Regions from separate parts of the Actinocorallia longicatena genome, predicted to be linked through region 2. Evidence: riboswitches for the same ligand, from Rfam matches in the RefSeq annotation. Region 2 holds a riboswitch; each other region holds the start of a gene.
The links. Region 2 has a riboswitch for cyclic di-AMP ahead of ABD785_RS18875 (C40 family peptidase). Riboswitches for the same ligand answer to the same signal wherever they lie in the genome.
Positions count from the first base shown of each region.

Region 1: it holds a riboswitch for cyclic di-AMP, as region 2 does, so the genes downstream of both, ABD785_RS36405 (C40 family peptidase) here and ABD785_RS18875 (C40 family peptidase) in region 2, are expected to answer to the same signal.
Region 3: it holds a riboswitch for cyclic di-AMP, as region 2 does, so the genes downstream of both, ABD785_RS39940 (CHAP domain-containing protein) here and ABD785_RS18875 (C40 family peptidase) in region 2, are expected to answer to the same signal.

Region 1 is NZ_BAAAUV010000034.1:4,036-14,043, forward strand. It holds gene ABD785_RS36390 (histone-like nucleoid-structuring protein Lsr2) at 1-261, opposite strand, end outside; gene ABD785_RS36395 (RDD family protein) at 582-1,451, opposite strand; gene ABD785_RS36400 (amino-acid N-acetyltransferase) at 1,457-1,969, opposite strand; cyclic di-AMP (ydaO/yuaA leader) riboswitch at 2,187-2,366, shown strand; gene ABD785_RS36405 (C40 family peptidase) at 2,369-3,298, shown strand; gene ABD785_RS36410 (LuxR C-terminal-related transcriptional regulator) at 3,400-3,630, opposite strand; gene ABD785_RS36415 (LacI family DNA-binding transcriptional regulator) at 4,000-4,977, shown strand; gene lysX (bifunctional lysylphosphatidylglycerol synthetase/lysine--tRNA ligase LysX) at 5,079-6,587, opposite strand; gene ABD785_RS36425 (type III pantothenate kinase) at 6,668-7,456, opposite strand; gene nadC (carboxylating nicotinate-nucleotide diphosphorylase) at 7,456-8,334, opposite strand; gene ABD785_RS36435 (L-aspartate oxidase) at 8,396-10,008, opposite strand, start outside.
Region 2 is NZ_BAAAUV010000008.1:213,031-223,038, forward strand. It holds gene ABD785_RS18865 (NYN domain-containing protein) at 1-1,248, shown strand, start outside; gene ABD785_RS18870 (C40 family peptidase) at 1,336-2,343, shown strand; cyclic di-AMP (ydaO/yuaA leader) riboswitch at 2,719-2,966, shown strand; gene ABD785_RS18875 (C40 family peptidase) at 3,059-3,547, shown strand; cyclic di-AMP (ydaO/yuaA leader) riboswitch at 3,659-3,835, shown strand; gene ABD785_RS18880 (CHAP domain-containing protein) at 3,845-4,594, shown strand; gene ABD785_RS18885 (hypothetical protein) at 4,720-5,892, shown strand; gene ABD785_RS18890 (glycosyltransferase family 4 protein) at 5,968-7,089, shown strand; gene ABD785_RS18895 (hypothetical protein) at 7,191-7,364, opposite strand; gene ABD785_RS18900 (AMP-dependent synthetase/ligase) at 7,479-9,251, opposite strand; gene ABD785_RS18905 (copper homeostasis protein CutC) at 9,416-10,008, shown strand, end outside.
Region 3 is NZ_BAAAUV010000050.1:11,329-21,336, reverse strand. It holds gene ABD785_RS39950 (WD40 repeat domain-containing protein) at 1-1,022, shown strand, start outside; gene ABD785_RS39945 (helix-turn-helix domain-containing protein) at 1,019-1,234, opposite strand; cyclic di-AMP (ydaO/yuaA leader) riboswitch at 1,470-1,608, shown strand; gene ABD785_RS39940 (CHAP domain-containing protein) at 1,616-2,350, shown strand; gene ABD785_RS39935 (glycoside hydrolase family 25 protein) at 2,369-3,136, shown strand; gene ABD785_RS39930 (TetR/AcrR family transcriptional regulator) at 3,137-3,784, opposite strand; gene ABD785_RS39925 (SDR family NAD(P)-dependent oxidoreductase) at 3,869-4,654, shown strand; gene ABD785_RS39920 (SHOCT domain-containing protein) at 4,763-5,131, shown strand; gene ABD785_RS39915 (helix-turn-helix transcriptional regulator) at 5,277-6,230, opposite strand; gene ABD785_RS39910 (DinB family protein) at 6,321-6,875, shown strand; gene ABD785_RS39905 (YciI family protein) at 6,956-7,363, shown strand; gene ABD785_RS39900 (RNA polymerase sigma factor) at 7,370-8,587, shown strand; gene ABD785_RS39895 (VOC family protein) at 8,515-8,913, opposite strand; gene ABD785_RS39890 (ATP-binding protein) at 9,030-10,008, opposite strand, start outside.

The DNA of each region.
Region 1 (10,008 bases), on a different contig from region 2:
GGCCCAGGCGCGGATGTCCGCGCTGCGCTCGCGGGAGGAGGTGCCACGCGCCGGACGGCCGACACCGCGGCCCGCTCGCTTCACCGAACCGGCCTTACGCGAGTGCTCGACGAACTGCGCGAGAGAATCGCGCAGCTTCTTGGCGTTCGCGTCGGACAGGTCGATCTCATAGGCCGCGCCATCAAGGGCGAACGACACGGTCTCGTCCGCCGCACCGCCGTCGAGATCGTCGACCAGACGCACAATAGTTTCCCGTGCCATGGGGCCAGGCCTTTCGCAATCGTCAGGAGCCGGTAGCCTGCCGCAAGAGCGGGCCCCGAGCAAACGTCATTCGGTTGACAAACATATACCCACTGTCAGTGGTTGACAATTCGAGACGCGCAGAAGTTTTCTCACGGGCACCCGTAACGCTCGGTAATCGGCCCTGTGAAAGTCTCGATTCCGGGATCGAGAGAAGTGGATCTTGTATTGGACCTCGAATCCAAAGGGTCCATATGCTTGGGAATTGCGCGATCATGGACAGTCCGGACACACGAACGGCCCCCCGAGAACTCGAGGGGCCGCTGCTGTGATGCAGATCTCTATTCGGCGAGGTCGTCGACCACAACGGTGCCCGCGTATCGGTCATGGATGGCCTGGAACAACGGCCGGTCCCAGATGGCCCACAGGTACGCCGCGAGGATCCCCGCCACTACGACGAAGTCCAGCACGAGGAACGGAGTCCACACCTTCACACCGAGCAGGAGGAAGAAGAAAATGCCGAGCTGGTAACCCAGATTGTTGATCGCCGAACGCCACACGGCCGTCGTGATCGGAAGGGGCTCGCCCGCCGGATCGGCCAGGACGACGCGAAGTCCGATCCATCGCTTTCCGAGCGTCCTGCCCCACACCGCGAGCTGGATCGCCTCGTAGAGAAACGGAATGACGGCCATCACGAAGAAGGTCGTCCAGAGGACCGGAGTCGACCAGCCGCTTCCGGAGTCCTCCTTGGAGGGGGCGCCGATCGCGCCGAGCACGATCGGGAACAGCACCGCGAAGCCCGCGACCCAGGTCAGGCCCGCGTCGATCATCCTGGCCTTGGCCCGCTGCCAGGGCGCGGCCAGCGCCAGATCCTCGGCGGGGTGGGGTCCGGCGGGCCGGGCCGGAGGCCGCGGCGGCGGGGCCTGGCCGGGGCCGTAGCCGCCCTGAGCGCCCTGTCCCGCGCCGTAGCCGCCCTGGGCGGGACCGTACCCGCCCTGCCCCTGCGCGGGGCCGGGGCCGCCCTGTCCCTGCCGCTGGGGCGGACGTCCGCCCTGGGCCGGCTGCGGGGGCCCGTAACCCGGACGGCCGCCCTGTGCGGGCCCCTGGCCACCGGGGCCATAACCGGGACGGCCGCCCTGATGCGGATTTCCTGAAGGGGGCCCGTAACCGCCGCCCTGTCCGGGGCCGTACGGGTTGGGGGGTTGGCTCATCTAAGTCATTCCTCCAAGCGCAGCAACATGCGCGTGTTGCCGAGCGTGTTCGGCTTCACCCGGTCCAGATCCAGGAACTCCGCGACGCCGTCGTCATAGGAACGCAGCAACTCCTCGTAGACGACCGGGGCCACTGGTGCGCCCTGGATCTCGCGGAAGCCGTGCCGTGCGAAGAACTCCACCTCGAAGGTAAGGCAGAAAACGCGCCGAACACCCAGTTCCCTGGCGGCCTTCAGAAGTTGGTCCACGATCTGGTGACCGATACCCATGCCGCGGCATTCCGGGGCGAGGGCCACCGTGCGCACCTCGGCGAGGTCCTCCCACATGACATGAAGCGCACCGCAACCGACGACGCCGCCGAACTCGGGCGCGTCGGCCACCCAGAACTCCTGCATGTCCTCATAGAGCTGCACCGTCGACTTCTGCAACAGGCGCCGCCCCGGACCCCCGTAGGTGTCGACGAGGCGCCGTATCGCGCGGACATCGGCCGTCCTGGCCCGCCGGATCGTCAACTCCATAGTGGGTTGAGACTAGTGCGTCCAGAGGCCCTTTGCGATGAGTCCCAATAGCCCCGGGGTCACCACCGATCACGAGAAGGTCGCGTTTACGATACCGAACGATCACCCAGCGTGCTTGACCTGCGGATTCGCGCGTTCTGGTTGGCATCGTCGACGGACTTCGTTAGTCTCTCGCGCTAGTCGGCAGTTGAATCCTGGCCTCGCCTGAGACCCGGCACCCGCCGATCCGCCGAATCCCTGCGGGCGCAGCCAGCGCCGCGGGAACCGGGGACCCACCAGATGATGGGGTGAGTCCGCGTGGACCCGGAGGACCCTCAGTCCTCTCGACCGGGCACCGGTAGGGCTTCTCCGGCCCGAACCCGACAGCTAACCCGGTAGGCGGCCGAGGAGAGGAATTCCGTGAAGCACGTCCGCAGTCGCCTGCTGTGCGCCGCACTCGCAGTCGCCGTCGCGTTCCCGGGGGCGGCTCATGCCGATCCCGATCCGATGAAGCAGATCGAGAAGATCGCCGACGACCTCGAGCAGATCAACGAGCAGCTGAACGGCCTGACCGTCAAGCTCAAGCAGGCCAAGCGCGCCGCGAAGGTCGCCCAGGAGAACGCCGACAGGCAGCAGAAGAACCTCGACGCCGTCTCCGAGCGCGTCAGCGGTCTCGCCGCCAGCACCTACATGATGGGCGGGGCCGACCAGACCGTCGCCTTCGCCACCGCGCGGGACCCGCAGACGTTCCTGGACCAGACCGCGACGCTCAGCTACTTCGCCGCGCAGGACGGGACCAAGGTCCTCGCCCTCGTCAACGCCATGCAGTCCGCCCAGCGGACCAAGAAGGCGGCCGACGAGCGCGCCCGCGAGGTCGTCAAGCTCACCGGTGACCTCAAGGCCAAGAAGAAGACGCTCGACGACGAGTACTCGAAGATCCGCGACAAGATCGTCAAGAAGGATCCCGAGAAGATCAAGAACATCCCTCTCGTCGAGGGATCGGGCAAGGCCGCCGAGGCCCTGCGCTTCGCGATGAAGCAGCTCGGCAAGCCCTACGTGTGGGGGGCCGACGGCCCCAACTCCTTCGACTGCTCGGGCCTCACGATGTGGGCCTACGCCCAGGTCGGCATCAACCTGCCGCACTTCACGGGCAGCCAGTGGAACGCGGGGACGCACGTCAACCGCGACCAGCTCCAGCCCGGTGACCTGGTCTTCTTCTACAGCGACCTGCACCACGTCGGCATGTACGTCGGCAACGGCATGATGCTGCACGCACCGCAGACCGGCGACGTCGTGAAGATCGCGCCGATGGGCAACCGTCCCTTCGCCGGCGGCGTCCGCATCGCCTGACGGCGTTCCGGACAGGACGGCGTTCCGAACAAAGCCTGACCGCTGGTGCCCGGCCGATGATCCGGCCGGACGCCAGCGGTCAGGGTCCGCTGCGGTCTTCTCTAGATGAGCTGTCTGCGGGCCGCCCAGACGACGGCCTCGATGGGGGTGTTGACGTCGAGGCGGTCGCAGATCGCGCGAAGCCGGCGGCGCAGGGTGCGGGCGCTGAGTTCGAGCTTCCTGGCCGCCACGTCGGCGGTCACACCACTGGCGATCTGCGCCAGCAGTCTGAGTTCGTCCTCACTCAGCCGGGGCTCGTCGAAGGCCCGGCGTGCGAGTGTGGCCTGTTCCACTCCATCCTCCCTCGTCCTAGATGGTGACCGCAGGGGCCGCGGCCAGGGGTTGGCCGCGTGGCGTTCTTTTGTCAGTCGGTGGCCAGTCTCGGCCGATGGGTCGTTTGGGGGCCCTTCGTGGGGAACGCTGAGTGACGATGCACTAGACGGAGTCGGGACACGGTGGCAGCCTTCCCTTCCCCGTTTCGTGAATCGTTTCAAACATCCCTACGGTCCGGAACGCTAGGCGGCCGGATCCGGACCGTCAAGGTCTCAGAGGCCACGAGAAGTGATCACATCGGCACCGCAAGCGATCACTTTCCGGGACCCTGACAAATGGCACGCCGCTGACCTGCGTATACACAACCCGACCCGGGGGGGAGTGGGCTGATGCGAGCGAGTATTCGTGAAGTCGCACGCCGTGCAGGCGTCTCAGTTGGGACCGTTTCGAATGTCCTAAACCGGCCAGATCTTGTGGCCGATGCGACCAGAGTCCGGGTGCAGGCCGCGATCGACGAACTCGGTTTCGTCCGCAACGAGGCCGCACGGGCGCTCCGGAAGGGTGTGGCCCACACCCTCGGGGTCGTCGTCGAGGACATTTCCAACCCCTACTTCACCGACATGGCACGCGGCGCCGAGGCCGCTTTGAACACAGCCGGTTACGACGCGCTCTGGTGCACCAGCGACGGATCACCCGAGAAGGAGCGCCGCTGCCTCGACTTCCTCGAGGAGCAGGGCGTCTCGGGCATCATCATCACCCCGGTGGCCCTGGACGCGTCCAGGATCGCCCGGCTGCGCACGCGCGGCATGCAGGTGGTGCTGATCGACCGGCGGGTTCCCGGGGCCGGTTCCAGCTCCGTCAGCGTGGACCACGTCATGGGCGGCTCGCTGGCCGTCCGGCATCTCGTCGCGATCGGCCGCACCGACATCGCCTTCGTCACGGCCGAGCCCGAGCCGCCGCCGCTGCGGCAGCGCAGGGGCGGCGCGCTGCGCGCCCTGGCGCGGGCCGGCTACCCGCCCGCATTGACGATTTCGATGACCGAATCCTCGGCCGCGGCGGGACAGAGCGCAGCCAGGCGGCTACTGGAGTTTGGAACGCTCCCCAACGGCATTTTCTGCGCGAACGATTTGATGGCGATCGGGCTGGTCAACGAGCTGACCCGGAACGGTGTGAAGATTCCTCAGGATTGTGCCGTGATCGGATACGACGACATCGACCTGGCCGCGACCGCGGTCGTCCCCCTGACCACAATCCACCAGCCGCGCCGGGAACTGGGCCGAAAAGCCACCGAGCTCGTCCTCGCCGACGCCGACAACCAGCACATCGTGCTCGCCCCCGAGCTCGTCGTGAGGGACAGCTCGGAGTAGCCCCGTCCCCGTCCGTCCCGTCCAGGCCCGTCCGTCCAAGCCCGCCCGTACAGGCGCGAAGCCCGGCCCCCCGCACAGGCGGGCGGCCGGGCTTCGGTGCGTCACTGGCCCGGCTTCACCAGCGGGAACAGGATCGTCTCGCGGATCCCCTTGCCCGTGAAGGCCATGATCAGCCGGTCGATGCCCATGCCCATGCCGCCGGTGGGCGGCATGCCGTACTCCAGGGCGCGCAGGAAGTCCTCGTCGAGCTGCATGGCCTCGGGGTCTCCGCCCGCGGCCAGCAGGGACTGCTCGGTGAGGCGGCGGCGCTGCTCGATCGGGTCGACCAGCTCGGAGTAGGCGGTGCCGAGCTCCGCGCCGAAGCCGATGAGGTCCCACTTCTCGGCCAGGAGCGGCTCGGCGCGGTGCTGGCGGGTCAGCGGGGAGGTCTCCACCGGGTAGTCCATGACGAACGTGGGCTGCATCAGCGTGTGCTCCACGAGCTCCTCGAAGAGCTCCTGGACCAGCTTGCCCTGACCCCACTTGGCGTCCCAGTGGATCTCGCGGGCGTCGGCGAGCTTGCGGACGTGCTCGATCGGCGTGTGCGGAGTGATCTCCTCGCCGAGGGCGTCGCTGACCAGCCCGTAGACGGTCCTGCGCGGCCACTCGGCCATGCCGAGGTCGTACTCGGTGCCCTCGTGGACCAGGACGGTCGATCCGGTCGCGGCGACGACGGCCTGCTGGATCGACCGCTGGGTGAGGTCGGCCATGTCGTTGTAGTCGAGGTAGGTGCCGTAGGCCTCGAGCATCGTGAACTCGGGGTTGTGGGTGGAGTCCGCGCCCTCGTTGCGGAAGTTCCGGTTGATCTCGAAGACCTTCTCGATCCCGCCGACGACGAGCCGCTTCAGGTACAGCTCGATCGCGATCCGGAGGTACATCTCCATGTCGTAGGCGTTGATGTGGGTCTTGAACGGCCGGGCCGCCGCGCCGCCGTGGATCGGCTGGAGCATGGGCGTCTCGACCTCGAGGTAGCCCTCGGAGTGCCAGAAGTCCCTGATCGCGCGGACGGTGTCGCTGCGCAGGTGGGCCATCTTCCGCGACTCGTCGTTGACGATGAGGTCGAGGTAGCGGTACCGGACGCGCGCCTCGGGGTCGGTGAGCCCCGCGTGCTTCTCCGGCAGCGGACGCAGGCACTTGGACGTGATCGCCCAGCTCTCGGCCATGATCGACAGCTCGCCGCGCTTGGAGGAGATCACCTCGCCGGTGACGCCCACGTGGTCGCCGAGGTCGACGTCGCGCTTCCAGGCCGCCAGGGCGTCCTCGCCGACACCGGCGAGGGAGACCATGACCTGCATCTCGGCGGTGCCGTCCTTGAGGGTGGCGAAGCAGAGCTTGCCGCCGACCCGCGAGAGCATGACGCGGCCCGTGATCCCGACCTTGTCCCCCGTCGCGGTGTCCGCCTCCAGGTCGGGGTATTTGGCCCTGACCTCGGCGATGGCGTGCGTGCGCGGGTAGGTCACCGGATACGGGTCGACGCCGCTCTCCCGCAGCCGCGCCACCTTCTCGAGGCGGACGCGCATCTGCTCCGGGGCGTCTTCGTAGCTGTCAGGGCCACTGGGCTCGTCACTCACGGTGTCAAGGCTATCGACACCGCAAATCCCGCGCGAACCGAAATGCCGGAGACGCCCCGGGGGCCCTGACGGCCCGCGCCCTAGGAACCGCCGACGTTGCGTTCGTAGATCAGCCGGAGGCCGGTGAGGGTCAGCCAGGGCTCGAAGGCGTCGATGGTCTGCGCCTCCTCCAGGACCAGGGGGGCGAGGCCGCCGGTCGCGACGACCTTGACGTCGTCGGGGTTGTCGGCGAGTTCCTCGGCCATCCGGCTGACGAGCCCGTCGACCTGGCCGGCGAAGCCGAAGATGATCCCGGACTGGAGCGCCTCGACGGTGTTCTTCGCGATGACGTTGCGCGGGCGGACCAGTTCGATCTTGTGGAGCTGGGCGCCGCGGATGCTCAGGGCGTCGATGGAGATCTCGATGCCGGGCGCGATGGCGCCGCCGATGTACTCGCCCTTGGCCGAAATGCAGTCGAAGGTCGTGGCCGTTCCGAAGTCGACCACGATGGCGGGCCCGCCGAAGAGGTGAATGGCGGCCAGCGAGTTCACGATCCGGTCCGAGCCCACCTCCTTGGGGTTGTCCATGCGGACCGGAACCCCGGTCTTCACGCCCGGTTCCACGATGATGGCCGGGACGTCGCCGTAATAGCGGCGGAACATCTCCCGCATTTCATGCAGAACCGACGGAACCGTTGAACACAGTGCAATACCACTGATGTCGGTTTCGACCAGCAAAGGGCTCTGCTGGACGAGTCCCTGGAGGACCACCGCGATCTCGTCGGCGGTCCGCCGCGGATCGGTGTTGATCCGCCAATGCTCGATGACCTCATCGCCTTCGAACAGGCCGAAGACGGTGTGGGTGTTACCCACGTCAATGGTGAGAAGCATCAGGTCCCCGCTGCTGGACGGAAGTCAAGGCCGATGTCGAGAGCGGGTGCGGAATGCGTCAGCCCTCCTACCGCAAGGTAGTCCACACCGGTCACGGCCACATCTCGAGCCCTCCCCAAAGCGAGGCTTCCGCTCGCTTCCAGGGTGGCGCGCCCTTCGTTCAGCTTGACGGCCTCCGCCATCGTCTCGGGCGCCATGTTGTCGAGCAGAACATCGGTCGCACCGGCCGCCAGGGCCTCTTCGAGCTGTTCCAGTGTGTCGACCTCGACCTGAATGTGAAGGTCGGGATAGCGGGCCCTGACCGCGGCGTAGGCGGCGGTCACTCCCCCGGCCGCGGCGACGTGGTTGTCCTTGATCAGCGCGGCGTCCTGGAGCGACATCCGGTGGTTGACGCCGCCGCCGCAGCGCACGGCCCACTTCTGGAGCTGCCGCAGGCCCGGCAGGGTCTTGCGCGAGTCGCGGACCCGGGCCCCGGTTCCGGCCAGCTCCGCCTCCCACGCGGCCGTCCGGGAGGCGACGCCCGACAGGTGGGTCAGGAAGTTCAGGGCGATCCGCTCCGCCCGCAGCAGGCCGACGGTCGGCGCGGTGACGGTCAGGAGGACGTCGCCCGCGGTGATCCGGTCGCCGTCCTTCAGCCGCGGCTCCAGGACGGCGTCGATGCCGAGGATCTCGAAGACGGCCTCGGCCACGAGCAGGCCGGAGACGACGCCGTCGGCCCGCGCGGCGAAGTCGGCCGTCGAGACCTGGGCCGCGTCGAAGATCGGCTCGCTGGTCACGTCGGTCTCGCCGTCCTCGGCCAGCGCGACCCGGACGATCCGCTCGACCTCGACCGGGTCGAGCCCCTCCGCGCGCAGCCGCGCCTCAAGCCCCGGTGTCATCCGTTCCTCCTCGTCACAGTGAGCTGATCTTCACCAAGTGAGCTGATCTTCACGATAGGGCTCAGGCGGCCGTCGTCCGGTAGGAACGCGAAGGCTCGAACCGGGTGGCGAGGACCGCGCCCTGGACCCGGGTCACGAGGTGCCCGAGCCAGCGGTCGTCGGCCTCGGGGAAGTCCTCGCGCCAGTGGCTGCCGCGGGTCTCCTCGCGCCGTCCGGCCGCCGCGACGATCGCGCTGGCGACCAGGTGCAGGTTGGTGGCCTCCCACGCCTCGACGCAGGGCCCGGCCGCGGTGCGCCCGGCGAGGGCGGCGAGCTCGCGGCGGGCCGTGGCCAGGCCCTCGGCGCTGCGCAGGACCCCGCAGTGAGCGCTCATGATCCGCTGGATCTCGCCGTGGACCGACGGGTCCAGCAGGCCCGCGGTGCCCTCACGGCGTCCGGCCGCGACCAGGAGGTCGCCGCTGAGCGCCGCGCCGCCGCGCCTGATCGTCACCGCTCCGGCGGAGAGCAGGGCGCGGGCCGGGGCGTCCTGCTGGGCGACGGCCGCCGCCTCCAGCTCGTCGCGCAGGGCCAGGGCGATCCGCTCGGCGAAGACCAGGCCCTCCAGCAGGGAGTTCGAGGCGAGGCGGTTGGCACCGTGCACCCCGGTGCAGGCGACCTCGCCGCAGGCGTACAGGCCGGGGAGGGTCGTGTGGCCGTGCCGGTCGGTGCGGATGCCGCCGCTGGCGTAGTGGGCGGCCGGGACGACCGGGATCGGCTCGGTGAGCGGGTCGATGCCGTGGCTGCGGCAACTCGCCAGGATGGTGGGAAAGCGGTCCTCCCAGAAGCGGCGGCCCAGGTGGCGGGCGTCCAGGAGCATGTGGGACTCGCCGGTCTCCAGCATCCGGTTCATGATCCCCTTGGCGACGACGTCGCGGGGGGCCAGCTCGGCGAGCTCGTGGCGGCCGACCATGAAGCGTGTGCCCGAGGCGTCGACGAGGTGGGCGCCCTCGCCGCGGACGGCCTCGGAGATCAGGGGCTGCTGGCCGGTGGCGTCCGGGCCGAGGAACATCACGGTCGGGTGGAACTGGACGAACTCGAGGTCGGTGACCTCGGCGCCGGCCCGCATCGCCAGGGCGACGCCGTCGCCGGTCGACACGGTCGGGTTGGTGGTGGCGGAGAAGACCTGGCCGAGCCCGCCGGTCGCCAGGACCACGGCCTTGGCCCGGACGGCGCCGACACCGTCGCGCTGTCCCTCCCCCATGACGTGCAGCGTGACGCCCGCCGCCCGGCCCCTGTCCATGATCAGGTCGAGGACGAGGGCGTGCTCGATGACCTCGATGCCCTCGGAGTGCTTGAGCGCGGCCAGCAGCGCCCGGCTGATCTCCGCGCCGGTGGCGTCGCCGCCGGCGTGCGCGATCCGGCGCCGGTGGTGGCCGCCCTCGCGGGTCAGCGAGACGGTCCCGTCCTCGGCGAGGTCGAAGTGGGTGCCGAGCTCGATCAGCCGCCGGACGGCCGCCGGCCCCTCGGTGACGAGCGTCCGCACGGCCTCGACGTCGCAGAGCCCGACCCCGGCGACGAGGGTGTCCTCGAGATGTTCCTCAGGGGTGTCCTCGGGGGCGAGGGCCGCGGCGATCCCGCCCTGCGCCCACCGGGTGGATCCGGCGTCGAGCAGGGCCTTGGTGACCAGCAGGACTC
Region 2 (10,008 bases):
GCGGCTGCCGAGGTGCTCGGGAACCTCCCGGCGGACGAGATCCCGGTGCCGCTCCGGCAGATCGCCCGGTTCCGGCCGCAGAGCCGCGCCAAGCAGGGCGCGGTGCCCATCGCCGGGCAGCTGGAGACCAACGCCGCCTTCCGCGACAAGGTCGCCAGGCCGCTGCGCGACGGCCAGCCGGAACTGTGCGCGGCGCTGGAGGCCGGAGAGGTCCCCGCGGCCGCCGATCCGGTCCGCCTGGCCGCCCTCGCCTACCTGCTGCGGCCCCGGGGCTGGACCGAGCACGTCGAGACGGCCCGGGCGGAGCTGGAGCGGGTCGCCGGCGCGGCCCAGGAGGCCGAGACGGCCCGGACGGTCGCCGCCCTCAGAGATCAGCTCGCGGAGGCCAGGACGGCCCGCAGCGAGGAGCTGGAGAGGATGCGGAGCGAGCTGAAGGAGGCCCGCACCGAGATCGCCGACCTCCGGCGCAGGCTGCATGACGAGAAGCGGACCGCCAAGGCCGCCCGGGAGCGGGCCGAGAACGTCGAGAAGCGCCACAACACCGACCGGGCCGAGACCCTGACCGCGCTCGGCGCAGCGGACAAGGAGCTGAAGGGGCTGCGGGCCAAGCTGGGCCAGGCCGAGGCCGCCCTGGAGAGCAACCGCAAGGCCGCCCGCGAGGGCCGCAAGCTCGAGGACATCCGGCTCCGGCTGCTGCTCGACACCCTCGTGGAGGCCGCGCAGGGCGTGCGGAGCGAGCTGAACCTTCCCGCCGTGATCCTGCGCCCGGCCGACCTGGCCGGGGGAGTGGACCCCTCCGCCGCGCCCGCCGCCGGGCGCTCGCTGTCGGAGAACGACCCGCAGCTGTTCAATCAGGTGCTGGCCCTGCCGCACGTCCACCTGATCGTCGACGGCTACAACGTCACCAAGACGGGCTACGGCGAGCTGCCGCTGGCCGACCAGCGCAACCGGCTGATCAGCGGGCTGGGCGGCCTGGCGGCCCAGACCCATGCCGAGATCACCTGCGTCTTCGACGGGGCCTCCCTGGACGGCCACATCGCCGTCCAGGCGCCGCGGGGCGTCCGGGTGCTGTTCAGCAGGCCCGGCCAGATCGCCGACGACCTGATCGGCGAGCTGCTCAAGGTCGAGCCGCCGGGCCGCGCCGTGGTCGTGGTCTCCTCCGACCAGGAGGTGGCGGCCTCGGCCCGCCGTGCGGGGGGACGTCCGGCGACCGCGTCGCTGCTCCTCAAGCGCCTCGGAAGATTTTGACAAATCCGGCGTTTAGGTTGAGGCAGGAGAGGTTTCTCACTAAGGTCAACGGCTGACAAGCAGTGTGAGAAGGGGCGTCCGTCAGCCGTGGTCATCGATCGTCAGCAACCGCGCCGCTGGGCCGCTGTCTGCCTTGCCCTCGCGCTGGCCTGGTCCCTGCCCGGGATGGGCGAGGCGGCGCACGCCGCGCCCGAGCCCACCAAGGCGCAGGCGAAGAAGGACCTCGAGAAGCTGAACGACCAGGTCGATCTTCTGGTCGACAAGCTGAACAAGGCCAACGGCGACCTGAAGATCGCCCGCCGCAAGATGGACGCCGCCAAGCGCGCCGCCGACCGCGAGAACGCCAACTTCGACAAGGCCCGGGTCGGCATCGTCCAGATGGCCCAGGACGCCTACAAGTCCGGCGACATGACCTCGGTCTCCACCCTCGTCTCCAACTCCGACCCGCAGATCCTGCTGGACCAGGTCGCCCTGTTCTCCCAGCTCTCCTCCACCCGCGGCGACAAGATCCGCGAGTTCCTCAACGCCGCGCAGCGCCGCGAGCGGGAGAAGGGCCACGCCCAGGAGGCGCTGAACACGGTCCAGACCAAGGTCAAGGAGATCAAGGACCAGAAGACCGACATCGACAAGCAGGTCGTCAAGCAGGAGAAGCTGCTGCGCCGCCTCGGTGTCGACCCCGATCCCGCGCCGGGCAAGCTCCCGCCGGTCGGCGGCACCTACACCGGCCCCGCCAGCGGCAACGCCCGCAAGGCCCTCGACTACGCCTTCGCCCAGAAGGGCAAGCCCTACGGCTACGGCCAGTCGGGCCCCAGCCGGTTCGACTGCTCGGGTCTGACCATGATGGCCTGGAAGGCCGCAGGTGTATCCCTGCCGCACAACGCCGCCTCGCAGTATTCGGTGACCTCAAACCACCGCATCTCCTTCGACAACCTCGAGCCGGGCGACCTGGTCTTCTTCTCCGGCCTCGGCCATGTGGGCCTCTACGTGGGCAACGGCAAGATGATCCACGCCCCGCACACCGGGACCTTCGTGTCGGTGGTCTCGATCTCCTCCGGGTACTACAGGTCCCGATTCGTCGGTGGCGGACGTCCGTAACCCCCCGTGTTACACGGGTCACAGGGTGAGACCTGGATCACTTTCCGGCCAAAGCCCGCTTCACCTGCGCAGACGCGTTTTTGCGCCGCGTTTGCCTTTCCGCGGTTCTTTGGTACCTTCAAAAGCGTCCGCAGCGTTATCCAAGCGTTGCAGACGAGCGGCGTCCTCCAGGCGCCGTAGTGATAAAAGCTTGCTTCGGTCAAGCATGGTCGACAGGACTGTCCCGAGAGCCGATGTCGTAGACGACGTCAGGGCCGCGCATGGAGGCGCAGGGCAGACATCCCGAAGGTCGGCATCACACAACAAAACCCGTAGTCGCTCGACTGCGACGGAACCACAAGGGGTTCCGTCTGGGCCTCATCACGCCCTCGGGTCGAAGCGACAGCGCCGAGTCCACTCCCTGACGAAAGGGAGCGGAGCCGGGGACCCAATCCCCGTGAGCACCCCACATCGCCCCCAAACGGTGTGAGCCATGCCCGCGGAACCCCGGGGTGAATCGGCCGCCCGGCAGCTGAGCGCTCGTGACTCGACATGGAGTCGGCGCTCACCGCGATGGGTGGCCGTAGGACGAACTTCCGGTCCGAACCCGTCAGCTAACCCGGTAGGCGCAAGGAAGAAGGAGATTCCCCTGTCTCGCAACCTTGGCATCCGCCTGCCCTCGTCTGACCGCTCACGTCGCGTCAAGCTGGCCACCGGCCTGCTCGCCGCGTCCGCGGTGCTCACGCCCGCCATCGCCGTTCCGGCGCAGGCGCAGGCGGCGACGGTCGAAAAGACCGCCGCGGTGACGAAGGTCAAGAAGGTCAAGAAGAAGAAGTCCTGGTCGCAGCGGCAGAAGACCGCCTTCAAGGCGATCGCCGTGGCGAAGAAGAAGAAGGGCAAGCCCTACCGCTACGGTGCGGCCGGCCCCAACTCCTTCGACTGCTCCGGGCTCGTCGGTTACGCCTACCGCAAGGCGGGCGTGAAGCTGCCCCGGACGACCGGTTCCATCTACCGCGCCGTTCACAACAAGGTCTCGTGGAAGAACCTCGCCCCTGGCGACCTGGTGTTCTTCTACGGCGGCCGCAGCCACGTCGGCCTTGTCTCCAAGGTCGTCGGCAAGAAGGTCTACATGATCCACTCGCCTCGTACGGGTGACCATGTTCGCCAGGTGCTGCTCGACAAGTACCGCAAGCGCTCGTTCAACGGCGCGGTCCGCCCCTTCTAGACCGCCCGTGCAGGCTCCGGGCGCGGAAATGCCACAACCCTCCGGCATTTCCGTGCCCGGCGCCCCCGATCGACTTTTCTCTAACTGACCGCGGGACGCGACCCCTCAGGGGCCGTCCTCCCGCCGAGTCCGCATCAAGCGGAGCCGGGGACCCACTCGTCCGGACGCAGGGCGTCCAGGACACGGGGTGAATCGGAGACCGAGGCCGGAACCTTCCGCCTCCTCTCCGTAGGGCTTTTCCAGGCCCGAATCCGTCAGCTAACCCGGTAGGCGGCATGGAAACCAGGAGTCAAACGCATGTCCGGACGTCACCGTAAGCACGCCCACCTGTCGCTGAAGATCACCGGCGGTCTCGTCGCCGGCGCCGCCCTCGCCAGCACCTTCGCGATGTCCGCCCACGCGGACACCCCCGCCCAGCCGGCCCTCGCGGCCAAGGCCGCGGCCCTGCCGCAGATGCCCGTCCCCGAGACCGGCAGCATGACCACCGCGGGCAAGCCCGCCGGCACCGTGGTGAAGCCCGGCGCCAAGGCCGCCGCCCCCGCCGCGCAGAAGGCCGCCGAGGTCACCGCGGCCCAGATGATCGCCAAGGCGAAGTCGCAGCTCGGCCAGAAGGAGGACGGCAAGGGCGAGACCAAGTTCGCCCACTGGTACTCCAAGACCTCCCGCGCCGCCGAGACCATCGCCCGCGACGGCGGCGACCGCAAGGGCTACCTCAAGGCCAGCTGGTGCGACATGTTCGTCTCCTGGACGGCGAGCGAGGTCGGCGCCCAGAGCATCGTCGGCCAGGACGCCTGGACCGTCGCCCACGCCAAGTGGTTCAAGGCCAACGGCAAGTGGGGCACGACCCCCAAGGCCGGCGCCATCGTCTTCTTCGACTGGGGCGGCTCCAAGAGCCTCGACGCCATCGAGCACGTCGGCATCGTGACCGGCACCTCGAACGGCAAGATCAACACGATCGAGGGCAACACCGGCAACCGGGTGCAGCTCAAGACCCGCAGCGCCGGCCAGATCGTCGGCTACGGCTACCCGGACTACAAGGCCTCCTGACCCGCGGAGACCGACCCGCGACGGCCCCGCCTGCCCCCCGGCGGGGGCCTCGCCTCCTCATGTCCGGCTTGCGCCGGTCCGGGCGGCGGCCGACCATCGCGCGGGCGGTCGTAGGATCGCTGCTCATGGCAGCCAACCCGCCGGGGCACTCGGCCTTCTCCCGCCGCCGCCTGCTCGCCGCGGCCGCGGTGCTGGCCGTCGCCGCCTGCGCCGCGGAGCGCCCGCGCCCGGCCGCCGCGCCCGCCGCCGACCCCGCCGCGCTGGACGCCCTGCTGGCCCGGAGGTCCCGGGCGGTGCTCGGCCGGGACAAAGCCGCCTTCCTGGCGACGATCGCCCCGGACTCCGTCGGCTTCCTGGCCCGCGAGGAGGAGCGGTTCGACGCGCTCAGCGCGATCCCCTTCGCCTCCTGGCGGGAGAGCGTCACGGCCTCCTCCGGGGATCTGGTCACGCTCAGCCTGACCTACCGGCTGCGCGGCTTCGACACCGCCGACGCCGTTCACACCGCCTACCTCCGGCACCGCGGCGGCCTGATCACCGGCGACGGTGGCGAACGTCACGACGACCCCGAGATCTGGACGTCCGGCCGGGTCCGGAGCGTGACCGGCAGGCACAGCCTGGTGCTGGGGGAGGGCCCGCTCGGGGAGATCGCCGCCCAGCTCGACCGCTCCGTCCCGCTGGTGTCGGCCGTGGTCGGCGGCGGATGGGCGCGCCGGGCGGTGGCGCTGGTCCCCGCCGACGCGGAGCGGGCGAGCGTCCTGGCGGGCGGGCAGGACCTGTCGGAGATCGTCGCGCTGGCCGCGGCGCCGGCGAACACCGGCGGCACGCCGGGGCCGTCCCGGCTGTTGATCTCCCCCGAGGTGTGGAGGCGGGTCAACGCCCTCGGCCGCAGGGTCGTGCTGACCCACGAGCTCACCCATGTGGCGCTGAACGCGGCCGCCGACACCACGACCCCGATGTGGCTGGTCGAGGGCTTCGCCGACTACGTCGGCTACCGCGGCACCGGCACCCCGGTCCGCGAGGCCGCCAAGGAACTCGCCGCCTCGGTCGCGAAGGGCTACCGGCCCTCGGCGCTGCCCGCCCGCGAGGCGTTCGCCTCGGGCTTCCCCCGGCTCAGCCAGTCCTACCAGGAGGCCTGGCTGGCCTGCCGCCTCATCGCCGCCGAGCACGGCGAGGCCGCGCTGCTGCGCCTGTACCGGGAGGCGGGCCGCGTCCCCGAGGGCGACGCGGTGAAGAAGGTCCTCGGCATCACCGATCTCACCGCCAGATGGCGGGCCTACGTGCTGTCTCAGCTGTCCTGAGGGCGCCACCATCCCGCTCATGACCCCCTTGAGCCTGAGATCGGCCGCCGTCGAGGACATGGCATCCTGGAGGCGATGAAGACCTTGATCCTCACGAACGACTTTCCCCCGCGGGCCGGGGGGATCCAGCAGTTCGTGCACAACCTGGCGCTGCGCAGGCCCGAGGGCTCGGTCGTGGTCTACGCCCCGTCGTGGAAGGGCGCCGCGGAGTTCGACGCGGCCCAGCCGTTCCCGGTCGTGCGGCATCCGACGTCGCTGATGCTGCCCGAGCCGTCGGTGCTGAGGCGGGCCCGGGAGATCGTCAGGGCCGAGGGATGTGAGGCGGTGCTCTTCGGGGCGTCCGCGCCGCTGGGGCTGCTCGCGCCCGCGCTGCGCCGCGACGGGATCGTCCGGGCGGTCGGGATCACCCACGGGCACGAGGCGGCCTGGGCCCAGCTTCCCGGCGCGCGGACCCTGCTGCGCAGGATCGGCGACGGCCTGGACGTCATGACCTACCTGGGGGAGTACACCCGCTCACGGATGGCGGCGGCGCTCCGGCCGCAGGCCGCCGCGCGGATGGAGCGGCTGGCACCGGGCGTCGACGTGAAGGCCTTCCACGCCGGGGCGGGCGGCGAGGAGATCAGGCAGCGGCACGGCCTGGCCGGGCGGCCGGTGGCGGTCTGCGTGTCCCGGCTGGTGCCGCGCAAGGGCCAGGACACCCTGATCCGCGCCTGGCCCGAGGTGCTGCGCCGGGTGCCGGGGGCGGCCCTGCTGCTGGTCGGCGGCGGCCCCTACCGCGAGGACCTGGAGGCGCTGGCCGAACGGCACGGGGTCGCCTCCTCGGTGGTCCTCACCGGGTCGGTGCCCTGGAGCGAGCTGCCCGCCCACTACGACGCGGGCGACGTCTTCGCGATGCCCTGCCGCACCCGCCGCCGCGGCCTCGACGTCGAGGGTCTCGGGATCGTGTACCTGGAGGCCTCCGCCACCGGCCTGCCCGTCGTGGCGGGCGACTCCGGCGGCGCTCCCGACGCCGTCCTGCCCGGCGAGACCGGCGTCGTCGTCCCCGGCCGCTCGGTGCCCGCCACCGCCGGGGCGGTCGCCGATCTGCTCGCCGACCCCGCCCGCGCCCGGGATCTCGGCGCCAGGGGCCGCTCCTGGGTCGAGGACGAGTGGACCTGGGCCCGCCAGGCCGCCCGCCTGGACGCCCTGCTCACCTGACCCGGAAAGCGACATGGACGGGAAAGCGAACGTGAACCGGGAAAGCGAACGGGCCGCCCCTGCTCCGCGGTGAGGAGCAGGGACGGCCCGTGGCCCAGTGGTCAGCGACCCTGGCCGCGGCGGAGGGGGAGGGACTTCTTGGCTGCCGCGTGACGGCCGGTCTTGTGCGCCGCCTGCGCCTTGACCTTGTTCTTCGCTGCCCGGCGCTTGTCCGCCTGGGTGCCTTCTTCCATCTCGTTTCGCGACAGCCGCCCCATCAGGAACACCCCTTCCACGGCCGGTCACGGAAACCGGCCTTCCGATAACACTCAGTATTATCGGCGGTCACACCAGGAGAGAACCGACAAAAGGTAGATCGTCGGACCTTCTTGGCATGGCCTCGCGCGGGGCTACTTGGCGTAGAGGGCTTCCACGTCGGCGGCGAAGTCGCGCATCACCAGATGGCGCTTCACCTTCAGGGACGGGGTCAGGTACTCGTTCTCGACCGTGAAGTCGTCGGGCAGGACCCGGTACTTCTTGATCTGCTCCGCCTTGGAGACCGAGGCGTTGGCGGTGGCGACGGCCTTGTCGAGCTCGGCCCGGACCCGGGGGTCGCCGGCCAGCTCGGCGAGGGACTTCCCGGCCAGGCCGTTGGCCTGCTGCCAGGGCTCGAGCGCCTCGGTGTCAAGGGTGATCAGCGCGCCGATGAAGGGCTTGGAGTCGCCGACGACCAGGCACTGGCTGACCAGCGGGTGGGCCCGGACGCGGTCCTCCAGCGGGGCCGGGGCGACGTTCTTGCCGCCGGCCGTCACCAGGATCTCCTTCTTGCGGCCGGTGACCTTGAGGTAGCCGTCCTCGTCGAGGGAGCCGAGGTCGCCGGTGCGGAACCAGCCGTCCTCCAGCGCCTCCTTGGTCGCGGCCTCGTTGTTCCAGTAGCCGCGCAGCACGTTGACGCCCTTGACCATGATCTCGCCGTCGGCGCCGATCCGGATCGAGACGCCGGGCAGCGGCTTGCCGACGGTGCCGATCCGCAGCGCGGCCGGGGTGTTCACGGTCGCGGGGGCGGTGGTCTCGGTGAGGCCGTAGCCCTCGAGGATCGTGATCCCGACACCGTTGAAGAAGTGGCCGAGGCGCTCGCCCAGGGCCGCGCCGCCCGACACCGCGTGGGTGACGTTGCCGCCCACGGCGTCGCGGAGCTTGCCGTAGACGAGGCGGTCGAACACGGCGTGCTTGACCTTGAGGCCCAGGCCCGGCCTTTCCCCGGCCTTGCTGTACTCGATCGCGGTGGCCGCGGCGGCGGCGAAGATCTTGCCCTTGCCGCCCGCGACGGCCTTCTGCTCGGCGCCGTTGTAGACCTTCTCGAACACCCGGGGGACCGCGAGCAGGAAGGTCGGCTTGAACGACCCGAGGTCGGGCAGCAGGTTCGCGATCGACGGGCTGTGCCCGATCACGACGCCGGCCTCGACCGACAGGGTCTGGATCAGCCGCGCGAACACGTGCGCGAGCGGCAGGAACAGCAGGGTGGAGCCGCCGGCCCGGCCGAGGACCCGGTCGAGCTCGCCCGCCATGGCGTTGCGGCCCAGCACGGTGAAGTTGGCGTGGGTCAGCTCGCAGCCCTTGGGGCGTCCGGTGGTGCCGGAGGTGTAGATCAGGGTGGCGAGGTCGGCGCCGGTGCGGGAGGTCCTGCGGGTCTCGAGGTCGGCGTCGGAGATCTCCGCGCCGAGCGCGCTCAGCTCGTCCAGGCCGCCCTCGTCGATGACGTGGACGCGCTCGGCGCCGGCCTCACGGGCCCCGGCGGCGTGCTGCGCGGTCTCGGCGACCAGCGCGACCGCGCCGGAGTCCTCGAGGATCCAGGTGATCTGCTCGACGGAGGAGGTCTCGTAGATCGGGACGGTCACGGCGCCCGCGGTCCAGATCGCGTAGTCGGTGAGGGTCCACTCGTAACGGGTCCGGGACAGCAGCGCGACCCGGTCGCCCGGCTGGATCCCGGCGGCGACGAGGCCCTTGGCCAGTGCCACGACCTCGTTCTTGAACTGGCCGATCGTCACCGGCCGCCAGCCGGTGCCCTCCGGCCTGCGGAAGGCGATCTGCCCGGGGTTGCGGGCGGCGCGGTCGAACACCGCGTCCGTGATCGTGGCGGCGGAGGGAACTTCCACCAGGGCGGGGACGGTGAACTCGCGCACGAAAGGTCCTTAGATGATCCAGGGTGGGGCTGGTAGACGGTATCGCGTCTTGCTACCGACTGGTAGGCAGCGGCGCGGAGACGACGTTCACACTCCGTTCATGTCCATCGGCTGCCCTAGGCTGAGCAGGTAAAACACCTCATTAGCGTATCTCGGGGGATTCCATGCTCGAAGTCATCGCGCTGACCGTCGCGGACGCCGTCGCGGCCGAGCGGGGCGGTGCGGACCGGCTCGAGGTCGTGGCCGACATGGCCGCCGACGGCCTGACCCCCGGGATCGCGGAGGTCGCGGAGATCCGCGCGGCCGTCTCCCTCCCGATCCGGGCCATGCTGCGGGCGAACGCGGGCTTCGCCACGGACGCCCGCGAGCTCGACCGGCTCCGTGCCGCGGCCGCGGCCCTCGCCGAGGCGGGCGCCGACGGCTTCGTGTTCGGGTTCGTCGAGGGCGGGCGGGTCGACCTCGCCGCGACCCGCGCCCTCGCCGAGGCCGTCTCCCCGCTCCCGTGGACCTTCCACCGGGCGGTCGACCGGGCCGCCGGCGGCTGGGACGAGGTCCGCGGCCTGCCGGGACTGGACCAGATCCTCACCTCCGGCTCCACCACGACCGTCCGGGACGGCCTCGCGACGCTCCTGCGCCGGGCGGAGGCCGACGCCGCCCTGATCCTGGCCGGTGGCGGCCTCGGCGCGGAGGACGTCCCGGGGCTCCTGGCCGCGGGCGTCACGGGCTTCCACGTGGGAGGGGCCGTCCGCGAGGGGCG
Region 3 (10,008 bases), on a different contig from region 2:
AGATCCCGGCCACGCCCGAGGACCTGCCCCCGGCGGCGTTCACCGCAGGAGACTCCGACGACCGCGGCCGGTGGACGGTCGCGACCACGGACGCCCCGCGCGTCCCGGCCGAGGTGCCCGCCCCGGCGCGAGATCTCCCCGGCCGCACCGTGGCCGCCTCGGACGGGGAGGTGGTCGTCGCGGGTGACGCCGCCGGAGGGGTCCACGCCTGGACGGCCGAAGGCGCCCGGCTCGGCCAGTGGCCGCTGCACCGGGCCCCGGTCACCGCCATCGTCTGCCTCCCGCAGGAGGAGACGCACCGGATCTTCAGCGGCGACGCCCACGGTGTCGTCCGCACCTGGACCACCGGCCCGGACGGAGGCAGGCGCACCCCCTTCGACCGGCGCGGCACCCCGGTCACCGCACTGGCCGAGGGCGACCTGGAGACCGGCGGAGCCCTCGCCGCCGCCTGGGCCGACGGGCTCGTCCGGCTCTGGAGCCGCCCGACGGGGGACCGCGCCGACCTGCGGCTCGGCACCGGCATCGAGGCCCTCGCCCTGGACCCCTCGGGCACGCTCCACGTCACCACCGCGAACGGCACCTTCGTGCTCGAGCTCGACCAGGACCTGCTCTGGCCCGCGCGCGACCTCCGCCTGCGGCTCAGGGAGATCGACTGGAGATCCCTCAGGACCAACCGCGGACGCGCGGAAGAGATCCCCCGCCTGATCGCCGAGCTGGCCTCCGATGACGAGGCCGCCGCCCAGGCCGCGGTCAAGGAGCTGTACGGCCTCATGGTCTCCAAGCGCGGCGCGAGGTCCGCCGCCGCCGCGGCCGTCCCCTTCCTGGTGGAGCGGATGCTCATCCCGGACAACCGGGCGCGCAACACCCTCCTGCTGCTGATCGCCGACCTCGCCGTCGGCCAGGGCCCCGCACGCGAGGCGGTCCGGGCCGTCGTCCCCGACCTGGAGCACTTCCGCCGCGACCCCCACCCGTCCCTGCGCTGGGCGGCTGAGGAACTGGTCCGCATCTGCGCGGAGGATTAGGGCCCGTCGAGCGGGTCGAAGCGGATCGTCAGGCGGAGGCGGAGGGCCGCCGCCACGCGGTCCAGTACCGCGACGGGCGGCACGAACTCGCCCTTCTCCAGCCGGGAGATCGAGGGCTGGTCCAGGCCCACGCGCCGGGCCAGTGAGGCCTGGCTCAGCCCGAGGGCCCTGCGGCGGGCCCGGATCACCTCTCCATCGATCTTGGTCGTCAAGGCCTCCTCCTTCCGTCGCGGTGTCCGTTCCGCTTCCACGGTCGCCGCGCGGCGGCCCCCTCCCATCCACCGATCGGTTGAGCCGGGACGCTCCTTCGCATGACCCCGCGCGCCCCTGACGCCCATGGGCCAAGGCGCTTTACCGCGACGCCATTCCCTCTTATGCATATTTTACTACCTTTACCAGTTTGATATCTGCCTTTTACTTTGCTTAATCTTCGCGCATCGGTCGATGTCCGGCCGATCGCCGAGTCTCCTCACGGAGAGCCGGGGACCCGGGTTTCTTGGGGTGAATCCGCTGCTGAGCAGCGGTAGGGCCAGCTCCTTGGCCCGAATCCGTCAGCTAACCCGGTAGGCGAAAAAGGAGAGGCGAAATGCTCTATGGATGCGGACGTCCAAAAGATGATCACCGCGCTCGAATCCCAGCTCGGCTACAAGGAGAAGAGCGGCGGATACACGAAATTCGGAGACTGGTACGGCGAGAACGTCGACGACTCCTCTGACTTCAGCCATGCCGCCTGGTGCGACATGTTCCTCGCCTGGGGCGCCGACCAGGCGGGCGTGACCGCCAAGACCGGCCAGTTCGCCTACACCCCCGCGCACGCCGCCTGGTTCCGCGAGCAGGACGCCTGGGGGACGAAGCCGGAACCCGGAGCCTTCGTCTTCTACGACTGGTCGGGCGGCAAGAAGACCGGTGGCATCGACCACGTCGGCATCGTCACCAAGGTCGACGGTTCGAAGATCCACACGATCGAGGGCAACGTCGACGGCGTCAACGCCAAGCGCAAGATCCGCGACCAGAGCAAGGTCGTCGGCTACGGATACCCGCGGAAGGTCAACGTCACCGAGGCCGAGGCCGAGGCCCCCGCCGCAGCCCAGGCCGGAGCCGTGGGTTCCACCGGGTCCGGAGGCTCCGCCCAGAGCGCGGCGCTCACCGGGTCTGCGCTCACCGGGTCTGCGCTCACCGGGACGGTGTCCCTGCCCGGAGACTTCCTGCCCGCCGAGCCGTCCGCGCTGTTCGCGGCGATCGTCTTCCCGGCCGTCGCCCTGGCCGTCGCGGTCAGGCGCCGCCTGCGCCCAGGCCGGGGCCGCCACCACCGTCTCGCCACCGCCTGACCCGAGGGGGAGTTCACGATGATCACTCTGAACCGGAAGATCGCCCTGGCCGTCGCCACCACGGGAGCGGCCGCCGCCGTCGCGGGGGCCGCCCTGGCCGGACCCGGCGACGCCACCGCCGTGACGAGCACCGCCGCCTCGGCAAAAGCGGAGCCGCGAGCCGCGGACGCCGAGCCCGAGAAGACCACCAAGGCCGCGCCGGGCGCCCTGCCCTACGGCGTGGACGTCTCGCACTACGACAGGAACTACGACTGGAGTCAGAAGAAACTGGCCTTCGGGATCGCCAAGGCGACCGAGGGCACGGTGGGAAAGGACGAGACCTTCGCCGCGAACTGGGCGAAGATCCGCGAGAACGGGCTGGTCCGCGGCGCCTACCACTACGGCCGCCCGAAGAACGACCCCGTGAAGGAGGCCGACCACTTTCTGAGGACCGTCCGCGCGGCCGGGCTCCAGCGGGGCGACCTGCTCATGCTCGACCTCGAGACCACCGACGGCCGCTCGCGCGGCCGGGTGAACGCCTGGGCCAGGACGTGGCTGGAGCGCGTCGAGGCCGGGACCGGGGTGAAGCCGGTGTTCTACAGCGGCTACCACTTCGCCCGGGAGCACGGCGAGGGGCTCGGCGGCTACCCGCTCTGGGTGGCGCACTACGGGAAGAAGGCCGGCCGCCTCGCCCCGCCCGCCCCCTGGAAGGAGTGGGCGATCCACCAGTACTCCTCGACCGACCACGACAACAACGTCAGCGCCCTGACCCCGGACGCCCTGCGCGCCCTCGGCTACCAGGGCTGATCACCGTTCGTCGAGCGAAGCGATCGCCGACGCCTCGATCCCCATCTCGGGGTCCAATGCCAGGGCCCTCCGCAGCGTCGCTGCGAGCGCCGTGGCGGCCAGATCCGCGAGGTGCTCGCGCGGCACGTCGTGGTGGTGGATGAGATCGATGATCAGCTCGTCGAGAAGGCCGACCCAGCCCCGCATCGCGGCCCGCAGGGTCGGCCTGACGGGTTCGGCCGCGCCCAGCGCCCGCAGGATCCGTGCCGCGCCCTCCCACCGGAGCCCCTCGATGATCGCGCGGACCTCGGGATCGGACCCGTTGCCGCCGCGCATCAGCGCCAGGAACCCCGCGGAGTTGTCGTCCATGTAGGCGACGTGCCGGGCGACGGCGTTCCGGAGCAGCTCGGCCGGCGTCCCGCCCTCCGGCGGAGCCTCCTGGACGGCCCGCAGCCGCTCGGCCGCCGCGTTGACCGTCGCCAGGTACAGCCCCCGCTTGTTCACGAAGTGGTGGGCGATGAGCCCGTAGGCCACCCCCGCCCTCCGCGCGATCTCGGCCGTGGTCACCTCGTCATAGGCCCGCGTGGAGAACAGCTCGGACGCCGCCCGCACCAGCAGCGCCCGCCGGTCGCCGGTGACCGCCCCGCCATCGCCTGAAGACCTCGCCATGAGCGAAGCCTAGGCCTGTTGACGGATCGAGGCGTTCAGGGCTAGCTTCGGTTGACTGATTATCAGTCAATTCGAGGAGGGCGCATGGATCTGGCGGGTGTACCGGTGCTGGTGACGGGGGCGTCCAGCGGGATCGGGCGGGCGCTGGCCGAGGCGCTCGCGGGGCGGGGCGCGCGGCTGGCGATCGCCGCGCGGCGCGGGGGTCTGCTGGAGGAGGTCGCCGACGGGATCGGGTCGCGGGGGGCGGCGCGGCCGGTGGTGATCGAGGCGGACCTGTCCAGGGCGGGCGCGGCCGACGAGCTGGCCGCCGCGGCGGTCGCCGGGCTCGGGCGGGTGGAGATCCTCGTCAACAACGCGGGGGCCGGGCTGGTCGCGGCCCAGGCCGCCATGGGCGACGACGAGGGCGCCCGGGCGCTGTTCGAGACCAACCTCTGGTCGCCGCTGGCGCTGACCCGGCGGCTGCTGCCCGAGCTGCGCGCCTCCGGCGGGACGGTCGTCAACGTGACCTCGAGCCTGCAGTCGGTGCCGATCCCGCTGCTGGGCTACTACGGGGCGTCGAAGGCGGCGCTGGCGCACCTGACCCGGACGCTCCGGCACGAGCTGGAGGGCTCCGGAGTCTCGGTGCTGGAGATCGTGCCGGGGGCCACCGAGACCGCCGCCCGTGACGTCGGGCTGCTGCCCTGGCGGGGACGGCCGATGCGCACCCCGCCACCCGTCTCGCCGGGCTCCGCGGCCGAGGCGATCGTCAAAGCGATCGAGCGCGGCCGGAGGCGCGGGGTCCACCCGGCGACCTCGCTGCTCCCGCTGGAGCTGCCGGTCATCGGACGCCTGGTCGCCAGGATCGTGACCCCGCGGATCGACCTCGGCTGATCTATATGCCGTTATTTGCAGCTTTCGAGGAGTTCGCCTGACGCTGGAGATCGTCTCGGCGGGGCAGGCTGGTGAGAAGGGGTCCCACCTGCGTCGAAAGGGCGAGCCATGGACGACTACCCGCTGCTCGACATCTTCTGGACCATCATGATGTTCTTCCTGTGGGTGATGTGGCTGTTCCTGCTGTTCAGGGTCGTCATCGACATCTTCGGAAGCGGCGACCTCCCCCTCTGGAACAAGATCGGATGGACCGCCCTGGTGATCCTCCTGCCCTACGTGGGCGTCCTCGTCTACATCATCGCCAGGGGCGACTCGATGGGAATGCGCCGTGGCCGTAGGTCCGAGCGGCGTCACCGCGACCACGACACGACCGGACCCACGACCGCCGACCGCCTCGCGCAGTACGCCGAGCTCCGGCAGCAGGGCGTGATCACCGACGAGGAGTACCTCAAGGCCAAGGCCGACATCCTCGCCTGACCCGTGAGAAAGTCCTCGCCGCCACGGAACCCCTGGGACCGTCCGGGCCTGCCGCTGGCCGTGACCGCCGCGGCCGTCCGGAGCTTCGGTGGAGGCCTCGCCGCCGTGCTTCCGGTGGCGGCCGTGCTCGGGGTCGTGGCCGTCCTCAGCCTGCGGCGGCCTCGGTGTAGCGGCGGGCCAGCAGGGAGCAGGCGGCCCTGAGCTCGGGCGGGCCGACGACCTCGAAGGGGGCGTCGAACCGGCCGAACCCCGCGGCCAGGGCGGGCCAGGACCACGAGCCGAGGACGACGCGGCAGCGGGCGGGGCCGAGTTCCTCCACGGTTCCGTCGTGGACGTAGGGGGCGACCTCGGCGGCGGGCAGCGAGAGGACCGCCTCGCCCCGGCAGGGCCAGCCGGTGGAGCCGGAGCCGCGGAACCGGGCCGTCACGAACGCCGCCGCGTCGCCGCCGGGCGGCTCGCGCCGGGTGAAGCGGGGGCCGCCCGGAGTGCGCGGGGTGATCCGGTCGGCCCGGAAGGTGCGCCAGTCCGCGGCGTCGAGGTCCCAGGCGAGCAGGTACCAGAGCCCGCCCCTGGCCACGAGATGGTGGGGTTCGGCCCGGCGCGTGCGATCGTCCGCGCCGCCGGGGGAGGCGTAGCGGAACAGCAGCGTCTCGCGGGCGTGGACGGCCGCGCTGAGCGCGGCGAGCACCCCGGCCCCGGCCCGCGGCCCCGGCCCGGGGACCGCCGTGACCTGGAGGGTGTCGATGCGGTGCCGCAGCCGGGCCGGCATGACCTGCCGGACGGTGTTCAGGGCGCGCGCCGCGCCCTCCTCGATCCCGGTGCCGTCCGCCGCGGCGATCCGCAGCGCGAAGGCCAGCGCGACGGCCTGCTCGTCGTCGAAGAGCAGCGGCGGCAGCTCCGTGCCCGCGTCGAGCCGGTAACCGCCGTCCGGGCCCTTCACCGCCCGGACGCGGTAACCGAGCCCGCGCAGATGATCGACGTCGCGCCGCACCGTGCGCGGGCTGACCCCCAGCCGTTCGGCCAGCAGCGATCCCGGCCAGTCCCGGCGGGCCTGGAGCAGCGACAGCAGCGAGAGAAGACGCGCCGAAGTTTTCGCCATGACTTCATGATGCCGGAAGAAGAGGACGGATCCTGACCGCTTCTCCGGGCACGGTTCGGGTGTCAGGCAACGACGACGAAGGGATCCACCATGAGCACCACGACCGAGAAGGCCGAGCTTCTCGCCGCTCTCGCCGCGGCCAGGGGCGCGCTGACCGGCGCCGTCGCCGGGCTCGACGACGCACAGGCGGCCGAGCGTCCCACCGTCAGCGCGCTGTGCCTGGGCGGCCTGGTCAAGCACGTCTCGGCCATGGAGGAACAGTGGACGCGGTTCGTGGTCGAGGGCCCCTCGGCGATGACCTACACCCTGCCCGAGGGCGTGACCTGGGCCGACTTCGCCGCCGGGACCGCCCGCGAGTTCCCGCAGTGGGCCGTCGACCACCAGAACGGCTTCCAGATGCTGCCCGGCGACACGCTGGCGGCCGTCCTCGACCGGTACGAGCGGGTCGCCGCCGGAACCGAGAAGATCATCAACGAGGTCCCCGACCTGTCGGCGTCCCACCCGCTGCCCGAGGCGCCCTGGCACGAGCCGGGCGCCACCCGCAGCGTCCGGCGGGTCCTGACGCACCTGATCTCCGAGACCTCCCAGCACGCGGGCCACGCCGACATCATCCGCGAGACGATCGACGGCCGGACCGCCTTCTGATGTCGAGAACCGGGAGACGGCTCCGTCCCAGGGGTGTCGGCACACGGCCACAATGGCCGTAGCGCACCGAGGAGGACATGATGGCGAAGTACCTGCTGCTCAAGCACTACCGGGGTGGTCCCGCACCGGTCAGCGAGGTGCCGATGGACCAGTGGGCGCCGGAGGACGTCGCGGCGCACATGCGGTTCATGGAGGACTTCGCCGACCGGCTCGTGAAGACCGGCGAGTTCGTCGACAGCCAGGCGGTCTCGGAGAAGGGGACGTTCGTCCGTTCGGACGGCGAGGGCCGTCCGCCGGTCACCGACGGCCCGTTCGCGGAGACCAAGGACCTGATCGCCGGCTGGATGGTCATCGATGTCGACGGCTACGACCGGGCGCTCGAGGTCGCCGCCGAGCTGTCGGCCGCGCCCGGCGCGGGAGGGGCGCCGCTCCAGGAGTGGCTCGAGATCCGCCCGATCATGTGGACCTACCAGAACACCACGGACTGACCCGTGGTGGACGAGTCCCTGCTGCGGACCCTCACCCCCGACGTGATCGGCGTGCTCGTCCGTCGCGGGGCGGACTTCGCCGCGGCGGAGGACGCCGTCCAGGACGCTCTTGTCGAGGCCGTGCGCGTCTGGCCCGGCGACCGGCCGCGCGACCCCAAGGGCTGGCTGATCACCGTGGCCTGGCGCAAGTTCCTCGACACCGTGCGCGCAGAGACCTCACGGCGCGACCGCGAGGCACGCGTCGAGGAGGAGCCACCGCCCGAGCCGGGGGAGGCGAGGGACGACACGCTCGACCTCTACTTCCTGTGCGCGCATCCCTCGCTCACCCCGGCCTCGGCCGTCGCGCTCACCCTGCGCGCGGTCGGGGGCCTCACCACGCGGCAGATCGCCCAGGCCTATCTCGTGCCGGAGGCGACCATGGCCCAGCGGATCAGCAGGGCCAAGCGGACCGTGGCGGACGTCCGGCTCAACCGGCCCGGCGATGTCGCCACGGTCCTGCGCGTCCTCTACCTGGTCTTCAACGAGGGCTACTCCGGTGACGTCGACCTCTCCGCCGAGGCGATCAGGCTGACCCGCCGGCTGGCGGCCGGGACCGGCGACGAGGAGGCCGCGGGCCTGCTCGCCCTGATGCTCCTGCACCACGCCAGGCGCGCGGCCCGCACCACCCCGGACGGCGGGCTCGTCCCGCTCACCGAGCAGGACCGCGGCCTGTGGGACACCCGGCTGATCACCGAGGGCGTCGAGGTGCTCCAGACCGCGCTGGCCCGCGACCGCCTGGGCGAGTTCCAGGCCCAGGCCGCCATCGCCGCCCTCCACGCCGACGCCCCGACCGCGGAGGAGACGGACTGGGTGCAGATCGTCGAGTGGTACGACGAGCTGGTGCGGCTCACCGACAGCCCGGTGGCCCGGCTCAACCGGGCCGTCGCGGTCGGCGAGGCCGACGGCCCCCGGGCGGGACTGGCCGCTCTCGCCGGCCTCGACCCCGCCCTCCCCCGCCACACCGCCGCGGCGGCCTACCTGAGCGAACGCGCGGGCGATCCGGCCACCGCGGCCCGCCTCTACGCCCAGGCCGCCCGGGCCGCCCCCAACCTTCCCGAACGCGACCATCTCACCCGCCAGGCCGCGCGCCTCAACGCCCGGCTGAAGGAGGGTCAGGCCGCCGGGGGAGCGAAGAACTCCAGCGGGAGGCCGTCGGGGTCCTTGAACGACACGCCCGAGCCGTAGTGGGCGTCGACGACACCGCCGTGCCGGACGCCCAGGGAGTCCAGGCGCTTGGCGGTGCGTTCGAGCTCCTCCCGGTCGGCGCAGCCGAACGCGACATGGTCGAGGCCGGGACGGCGCGCGTCGAACGCCGCCGAGGCGACCGCGTCCGGGAAGTGGTGCAGTCCGAACAGCATGCCGCCACCGATGGCGAAGACGACGTGCCGGAACGGCCCGGTGTCCTCGTCGAGCACCGGCTCGGACTCGAACAGCCGGGAGTACCAGGGAACGCTGGTCTCCAGGTCGGTCACCGTGACGGCGACATGAGTGATCGACGGAAAGCCGGTCATGAGCATGGTTCCTTTCGGTCCGGGCCACCGGTCGGCGGCCCGTTCACGCCCAGTCTCCGAGGAACCCCCCACCCTCCACATCGGGCGTCTCTCCCTATATGGGGAACGCCCGATCCCTAGAGAAGCCCGCCGTCCAGGGCGATGCGGGCGGCGTCGCGGCGGGTGGCGGCGCCGAGCTTGGCGAGGATCGCCGAGACGTGGTGGCCCGCGGTCTTCTCGCTGATGTGCAGCCGTTCGGCGATCTCGGCGTTGCGCAGCCCCTCGGCCAGCAGCGCGAGCACGTCGGACTCGCGGGCCGTCAGCCCGCGGGGATGGGCCAGGGTGCTCCGCCGGGGGCGGCGCCGCCCGAGGGCGCGCATCCGCGCGAGAACCAGGTCGGCCGCGGGACGGGCGCCGAGCCGCTCGAAGAGGCGCAGGGCCTCGCCGAGCCGGTCGTCGTCCTCGGCCAGCGCCGTCGCCTCCTCGTAGGGGCAGCCGATCTCCGCCCACGCCCATGCCTCGGCGGCCGGCGCCTCACGGTAGGGCGGGGCCGCGGTCTCCGGCACCGGATCGGGGCGCTCGTCCAGGAGGCGGCCGAGTTCGCCGATCGCCCAGCCGTGCCGCAGCCGCAGCGCCAGGCCGTAGGTCTCGGCGGCCAGATCGCCGGACGGCCGTCCGTTCAGCCGGGCGAGTTCCGCGCGGCCCGCGGCGGCGGGCCACAGCCGCTGGAGGTCCCCGGTCCTGACGGCCAGTTCCCACGCCTCGTCCAGCGCCTCGGCCGCGCCGGGTTCACCGCGCCGCGCCCGGATCCGGCCCAGGACGGTCAGCGTGACGATCCGGGCGGGCGGGCTCTCCGGAACCTCCTCCTCCGCCAGCAGGGACTCGGCCCGGTCCCACTCGCCGCGCTCGAACAGGCACCGGGCCAGCCACGCCCCGGCGTAGCGGCGGTGGCCGTCCAGGTCGCGTTCGGCGCACCAGGCCGCGGTCCGCAGCAGCCAGCGTTCGGCGTCGGCGTAGCGGCGGATCTCGCCCGCCCCCGAACCGAGGTTGAGCATGACGGCCCCGGCGTCGGCGTCGCGGCCGTGCCGCCGGGCCAGTTCGAGCCCCCGGGTGAGG